One region of the Rhizobium pantanalense genome, then DNA from elsewhere that is predicted to be linked to it. Evidence: predicted binding sites of a transcription regulator. Region 1 holds the regulator's gene; the other holds the start of a gene.
The links. The regulator LexA, encoded in region 1, represses DNA repair genes until DNA is damaged. The targets are predictions, from matches to a motif close to TGTTCNNNNTGTGTTCNG.
Positions count from the first base shown of each region.

Region 2: the regulator LexA is predicted to act here: its motif matches at 2,101-2,118, upstream of dinB (DNA polymerase IV).

Region 1 is NZ_JAQJCH010000005.1:175,018-178,868, reverse strand. It holds gene PH558_RS14965 (VOC family protein) at 1-785, opposite strand, end outside; gene lexA (transcriptional repressor LexA) at 1,205-1,927, shown strand; gene PH558_RS14955 (ComEC/Rec2 family competence protein) at 1,908-3,851, opposite strand, start outside.
Region 2 is NZ_JAQJCH010000020.1:16,162-20,012, forward strand. It holds gene PH558_RS32485 (class I SAM-dependent methyltransferase) at 1-201, shown strand, start outside; gene PH558_RS32490 (pyridoxine/pyridoxamine 5'-phosphate oxidase) at 212-856, shown strand; gene dinB (DNA polymerase IV) at 950-2,047, opposite strand; gene PH558_RS32500 (hypothetical protein) at 2,430-2,753, shown strand; gene PH558_RS32505 (GNAT family N-acetyltransferase) at 2,792-3,352, opposite strand; gene PH558_RS32510 (Orn/Lys/Arg family decarboxylase) at 3,375-3,851, opposite strand, start outside.

The DNA of each region.
Region 1 (3,851 bases):
TGCGACGATGTCACGGAAAGATCGCGCGTTTTGAAAAGGATTGCCCTCGCCCTGAGCCCCTGATCATTCGTGCAAACAGGTAGATCATAGAATGCCTCCATTCCTTCCGGCGTCAAAATCTCCAGATCGGCGTTGGCGGCCTTGATCGTCAGGCCAAAGGAATGCTCCATAATGCGCGGGCCACCGACAAGCTCCTCGAAGAAGCCGCGATAGGCCCCCGGCTTCGGCGTGCAAAGCGCTACCCGCGCGATACCAGTCACGCCGTTCTCGTGACGCTCGAGCACGCCGCGGTCAGCCGGCAGCGGATTGACGCGCTGACAGCAGAAAGCGAGAAAATCCGGCGCACGCAGATCTGCGGCGAAAGCAAGACGAAAGCCGGCCGTGGTTTCCGTTCCATCCGGCATCTTCATCGGACGCGAAAAATCCAGCATTCGACCCGCCGAAATAGCAGCTGCTTTGAAACGCTTATCATCCACCACCGCGTCATCCGTACCGAATACCACGGCCGAGAAGCCATCCTCCCCCACCCGGAAACGATAAGCCTGGTCGCGCGCGACGAAAACATTGCCATCCACGATGCTCTTCTCGCATTGCTCCGGAGATGCGACGCCCAGAGGTTCGAGATAGGTTTTATCGGCAAGGAAGACGCAGGCATTCTGCGTGCCAAAGGGGTGGCACGCATCCGGAGCCACCGTGAAACCGAGCTTGCCGAGGCGTTCGCGTGCCAGAGCGATGTTGACGGTCGGCAGCACGAGATGATCCAGCGGATGCGGAGACGAAATCATGGCTTCTCCTGTTTGCTTGCGGAAGCAGATTTGCGCCCATCGCCCGCGCAATTCAAGATGGAAGCATGGAACACCCGGAGCACACGACATGGATCGAAGGCAATCTCGCAAACGTGATTGCTGATTCTCTGCCATGGCCGGCTCATGCAGTCGCGCGGCACGTTCGTCCAAATGCTCGGCGCACGGGCTGAACGACAAAGTCGCGGAAGCGAGTAGAGCGGCATTTCCCTTATTTTTCTGTGGGTTAACGCAGATACAGCGCCCCGATGTTCCGAGCCGATCCATTCGCAAATGGTAATTATTTAACTGACCTCACAAGGCTTTACCGAAATTTAAGCACTTGCGGAACACATATGGAACATATAGTGTCCGTTCTGGATTTGTTTCACAGCTTTTCTTGATTCTGGGGTTCCAAGACGATGTTGACGCGCAAGCAGCAGGAACTGCTTCTGTTCATTCACGAACGCATGAAGGAATCCGGTGTTCCGCCATCTTTCGACGAGATGAAGGATGCATTGGATCTGGCATCGAAATCCGGTATTCATCGCCTGATCACGGCGCTGGAGGAGCGAGGCTTCATCCGCCGGCTGCCGAACCGGGCCAGAGCGCTCGAAGTCATCAAGCTTCCCGACGCCTATAATCCGAGCCTGCAGCAGCGCCGAGGCTTTTCACCGAGCGTCATCGAGGGCAGCCTCGGCAAGCCGCAGTCCGTTGCCCCGCCCGCTCCGTCGAAGGTGGCAAATGACGATCACAATAGCTCGGCGTCGGTGCCGGTGATGGGCCGCATCGCTGCTGGCGTTCCGATCTCGGCCATCCAGAACAATACGCACGACATCACCGTTCCCGCCGACATGCTCGGCTCGGGCGAACATTATGCGCTTGAAGTTCGAGGGGATTCGATGATCGACGCCGGAATTTTCGACGGCGATACGGTCATTATCCGCAATTCGACGACGGCCAATCCCGGCGATATCGTCGTTGCACTCGTCGACGATGAAGAAGCGACACTGAAGCGCTTCCGCCGCAAGGGTGCCTCCATCGCGCTCGAAGCCGCAAACCCGGCCTATGAAACCCGCATCTTTGGGCCGGACCGGGTCAAAGTTCAGGGCAAGCTCGTGGGCCTTATTCGTCGCTATCACTGACCGGTGAATTGTCGACGACGGGTGACGCTGGCGCAATTGGCGCGTCGAATGTGCCTGTGCGCCAATTATAAATTCGATGCCTGGTCCATGGACGTTGCGGGTTCTCGAATGCGGCTGAGATAATGGGCTTGTCTGCGGTAAGTATCATTTCGATGGAGCCGGTTTTACGCAATGTCGCACCCGTTATGAGCATTGCTCCGGAACGGCAGTAGTTCAACCGCAATCGGATTGGCGTTACGACGATATTCGCCATATCGCAGGCAGAGGGTAGATAGGCTGCGTTCTCGATGGTGACCAATATCGCGCCGTTTTCGAGGATGGCTGCGCACCATGCTCCTTTCTGGCAGGCGAAACTGCCCTGCATGGTGCGGTCCAGGGCCTCCTCCATTGCCGTGCGGACAGCCTTCTGTTCTTCACTGTTCAATCGCTTATGGCGATCTGCCTTGCCGATTTGTGGAAGTCGGTTGTCGGCAGGGAGCATGGTCGGAGGCTGATGTTCCGCCGCAACCAATGCCTTTTGCCATTGTTCGAAAATGAAGGCCTGCGGTCTCTCGCGATTGGTCGCGAGTATATCGTCCTGGCGCAAGGCGACCAGGACGCCATCTTCGGAGATCATCAGGTCGGGTTTCGGTATGCCGGATCCGAATGCCGCCAAGCCTATGGACAAGAGTGATAATAGCAGGCCCAGATGGCGAAGCCGGGTCCGCAATATGCTCATGATCAGGAAGCCGATAATGAATGTCGGCATCAGCCAGGCCGGCTGGCGGCCGAAGGTAATGTCGCCTCCCCAACCAGCTACGGTTCTCGCGATCACGATGACGAGCTCCAGTCCCTCTCCGGTGACTTTCCAGAAAGGTCCGTCGAGACCGAGCGGCATGAGCAGCATCGCCGCCATGCCGAATGGCATGACGACAAAGGAGACGATGGGCATAGCCGCGAGATTGGCGGCGAGTCCGTATGTCGCCAACCGGTGAAAATGCTCGATCGAGAAGATGGCTGTCGACGCGCCGCCGATGAACGAGGTCGACGTCACGCCTGCGAAGAAGCGCATGACGAACAATAGCGGACTTAATAGACGGACGCGCGGCAAAATGTTTTCGCGATGCCGCCGCCGCTTCCACAGCGAATATCCCGACACCAGCGCCAGCGTCGCCGCATAGGACATCTGGAAACTCGGGCCGAGCACTTGCGACGGCGACAGTACAAGAATGATAATGGCCGAAAGTGCGACGTTGCGCAGGCTGATCGATGGCCGATCGAAAAGCACGGCCACGAGCATGATCGCCATCATGATGAAGGCACGCTCGGCGGATACGCCGAAGCCGGAGATGAGATAATAGGCCGTTACAGTGAGAAGCGCGCCGAGAGCTGCGAACTTCTTGGTCGGCCAAGCCTGCGCGACACCGGGAAACAGGCTGAACAAGTAGCGTAGGCCGATGTAGAAAATGCCGGCCGACAACGCCATGTTCAGGCCGGAAATTGCAATGATGTGGGTCAGGCCAGCAATTCTTAGGGCCTCGGTCGTATCCTTCGAGATCGCACGTCTCTCATCGGTGACAAGTGCTGCTGCAAAGGCGCCGCTATCTCCAGGCAGAGTTTGCCTGATCCTGTCACCTATGCTGTTGCGCAGGCCCGCGAGCCAGATATCAGCGGCGTCCAATAACGAGCCAGCAGAATTATCACTGGATGGAGATAATAATTCCGGCGTTCCGTAGGCAAAGCCGTTCGCGCCGATGCCGTTGAAATATGAGCTGAAGGCAAAATCGTTAAGGCCGGTCAATGCCGGTCCCGCCGGAGGCGTCAGGCGCGCCCTGCCCTGGATCCGATCACCCAAATCGAACGGCTCCGCCTGCTTGCGCACGAAAATCGTAGCCCGTTGCGGCACGCGGCGAATAGAAGGCTTTTCCGTTGCCTCGACGCGGAC
Region 2 (3,851 bases), on a different contig from region 1:
GGCAGGCCGGAACGAATGCTTGATCCCGGCGCGCGGCTTGCCAATTCGGCATGGAGCTTTGTCGATGCCTCCATTGGCGAGCGTTTTGTCGCCGAGCTCGGTCGCGATCTCACCGACGGATCCTGGGATCGCCATTATGGTGCCCTCCGCACGCAGCCATTCTTCGAAGGCTCGCTGCGGCTTATCATCGCCAGACCATGAGGAGAGTGCCGTGAGAGACGAATTGCGCATACTCAAGTCCCTGGCCGGGCCGTTTCCCTCGTTCGAGGCGGATCTGACACCCGACAATCCGCGAGATCTGTTTTCCGACTGGCTGCGGGATGCCATCGAGGCTGATATCAAGGAGCCACATGCCATGGTGCTTTCCACGATCGACGAGGATGGCGCACCGGATGCTCGTGTTCTCATTCTGAAGAACCTTGACCAGCGTGGCTGGCACTTCGCAACAACAGGCAGCGGGCCGAAAGGCCGGCAGATCGCCGCCAATCCCTCTGTGTCACTCACCTTCTACTGGCCGCAGCTCGGGCGGCAGGTGCGGCTGCGCGGCATGGCGTTTCAGGCCGAGGCGCATGAGCGCTATGCCGATTTCCGTGCACGCGCGCCGGGCGCCAAGGCCATTGCCCTGACCGAGCGACAGAGCGAGGTTCTGGGGTCGTTGCAGGAGCTTGATGACGCATTGGCACTGCAGCATCGGCGGTTGCGGGACGAGCCCGATCTTGTCGCTGCAAATTGGGCGGTTTTCATCGTTATGCCGCATGAGGTTGAATTCTGGCAGGGTGACGCCGAGCGCCGTCACCATCGCTTGCGATACCGGCGTGAAAAGGCAGGCTGGCTGAAGGAGCGGCTCTGGCCTTGATGATTTTTCGCTTTGACGGCCGCGGTTGTCCGTTTCCGTTGCTTTGGGTGGAAAGATTAGACCGCCATTGTGACCGCTGAGGATCAGCATCCTTCAGATGCCGAGATCGAGCTGGGGCTGTAAGCTCCCGTCGCCGGCCTCTTCGTTCGTCAAAGACGAAAGCGTGATGCCGAGCAGCCGGATCGGCCGCGTAAACGGGTGGACGCTTGCCAGAAGCGCCGACGCTGTCTCGAGGACAGCGCCAGCGTCTGCGACCGGCAGCGAGCTTGTCCGACTGCGTGTCGCCTGGGTGAAGTCCGAATATTTGATCTTCACGGTCACCGTCTTGGCGCTGAAACCGCCTGTTTCGCAGTAGCGCCAGACCTTCTGCGCAAGCGGCCGCAGCTCCGCCGTCGCCAGCTCGAGATCGTCGATATCCTCGACGAACGTATCCTCTGCGCCTATGGATTTGCGGATCCGGTCGGGCTTCACCTGGCGTTCGTCGATGCCGCGGGCAATGCCGTAGAAATAGGGGCCGGCCTTTCCGAAATGCTCCTGCAGGAAGGCGAGGGATTTCGACTTCAAGTCCAGCCCGTTTTCGATCCCGTATTTGTGCATGCGCTCGGCCGTCGCCGGCCCGACGCCGTGGAACTTCTTGACAGGAAGCGTTTCGACGAAGGCGGGTCCGTTCTTCGGCGTAATGACGGCCTGGCCGTTGGGCTTGTTGAGGTCGCTTGCCATTTTGGCGAGGAACTTGTTGTAGGAAATACCGGCCGAGGCGTTGAGGCCGGTGACCTGCTTGATCTTGGCCCGGATCTCCAGCGCGATCTCGGTGGCGATTTTCATTCCCTTGTGGTTCTGGGTAACATCGAGATAGGCTTCGTCAAGCGACAGCGGCTCGATCATCGACGTATATTCGGCAAAGATCTCGCGGATCTGCTGCGACACCGCCCTGTAGACATCGAAGCGTGGCGGCACGAAAATCAGGTCCGGACATTTGCGTTTTGCCGTGACCGAAGGCATCGCCGAGTGAACGCCAAAGGCGCGGGCTTCATAGCTTGCGGCCGCCACGACGCCGCGTGCCGCCGACCCTCCGACCGCAAGCGGCTTGCCACGCAGCTCCGGATTGTCTCGCTGCTCGACGGATGCATAGAATGCATCCATATCCACATGGATGATCTTCCGGACAGGCTTTGCGTTGGCGTCGTTCATGGCGACCTCGGTCATCATGCAGATTTAAGCATGGACCCTTCAATTGCAGAATCTGAAACAAATACAGAACATATCATCCCTGATGATGATATCAAACCAGCTCCGTTGCCGTGCAGGAGAGACGAGGGCAAATCGCTCCGCGACAGTCATTCGCAAGTGCCACCTTGAGATGCCTTCGAGGCTTCTTATCTCTTGTCCGTCCCCCAATACGGAGCCTCAAGATGGGCCAGATCGCAACTGAACCACTTTCCGACCTGCTGATGGAGATCCTCCCGCCCGAGCGTGACGAGGAATCCCGAGCCGATGGCACGGCATGCCTGTGCTGTCGAAGGCTGCGATCGGCACGAAAGATGGATGAGGACGGCTGCGGCATATGTGACGAATGCCTGGCGCCATGACGGACGCCACGCCGCAGCTGCCGCCCGCCGAATTGTCGGACTTCGAAGCTGCGCTTGCAAAGCTGTCTGACGGCTATTCGGAGGAGTGCTTTCGAGGTCGCCCCTGGGGTGTGACGGTCAAGCGATCGGCTGACGGGAAACGGATCTGGCTCTATGGCGAGGAGCTTGGCGGGACCGATATCGTCAGCTTCAATCTCTATGTACTTTCCGGAACAGGCCTCACTCTCAAGCCCTGCGAAATGTCCTCGTCGAAGGTCATAGATTTCGTTTTAGGCTTCATGCCGGCTCCAATGCAGCAGCCTGTATAAGCCAGCAGCTTTGCCGGCCGGCAACAACCCCTTCTGCTTCAGCGGGTGGAGAGCGGCGGCGGAGGTGGCTGCGTGGTGGAGCCGGGACCGAGCGAGCGCTGGACCATCACCGTGTCAGCCCAGCGGCCGTAACGATAGGCAACCGCCGGCAGCAGGCCGACGCGAACGAAGCCGAAGCGTTCGTGCAAGGCGAGAGAGGCCGCATTGTCGGCGTCGATATAGCCGATCATCTGCCGGAAACCGGCCGCAGCACAGGCGTCGATCAGCCCGCGCATCAGCAGGCTCCCAACACCTTGACCGACATGGTCGTGATGCACATAGATCGAATGCTTGACGGTGTAGCGATAGGCCGGGCGCTTACGAAACAACACCACATAGGCATAGCCGACAACCTTCTCACCCTCGATCGCAACGACATGCGGGAAGCGTTTGTCCTTCAAATTTTTACGCCGCTCGCGCAGATCGTCCGGCTGCGGTGTGTCGCTATCATCAACTCCGGCCTCGACGCCGCGGTGAATATGGCGGCGATAGATAGCCAGCATGGCATCGACGTCGCTCTCGCGGGAGGGGCGAACGATGATTGTTTTATCCTGCTTCATGTCCGAACCTGAATTTCCAAGCCTATTCCGCGACGACGTAGGTATAGAGCCGGATTTTGCCGGATGCATCGATCTCGCGATAGAGGCCTTGAATCTCCACCTCGAAGCCGGGGAAGGTGTTGAAGCAGGTTTCGAACATTTTGAGATAGTCGATCATGGGCTTTGCCTGTTCCGTCAGGCGCTCGCCGGGCACGATGGTCGCAATCCCCGGAGGATAGACGACGAAGGGTGTCGTCGCGATGCGGCCGGCAATGGCGTCGATCGGCAGATAGTCGACATCGTTGCGAACAAGGCAACGTGCGGCATCATGCGGCGACATGGCGATCGGCGGCAGGTGTTCGGCGGAAAACTGCTTCGTCTGCAGGGCGCTGACATCGGCCTGGCGGAAGAAATTGTGCATTTCAGCGCAGAGATCGCGCAGGCGCACGCCCGCATAGCGGCCGGGACGGCGGCGGTAGAATTCCGGAATTGCCTCTTCCAGCAGCGCATTGTCGTCATG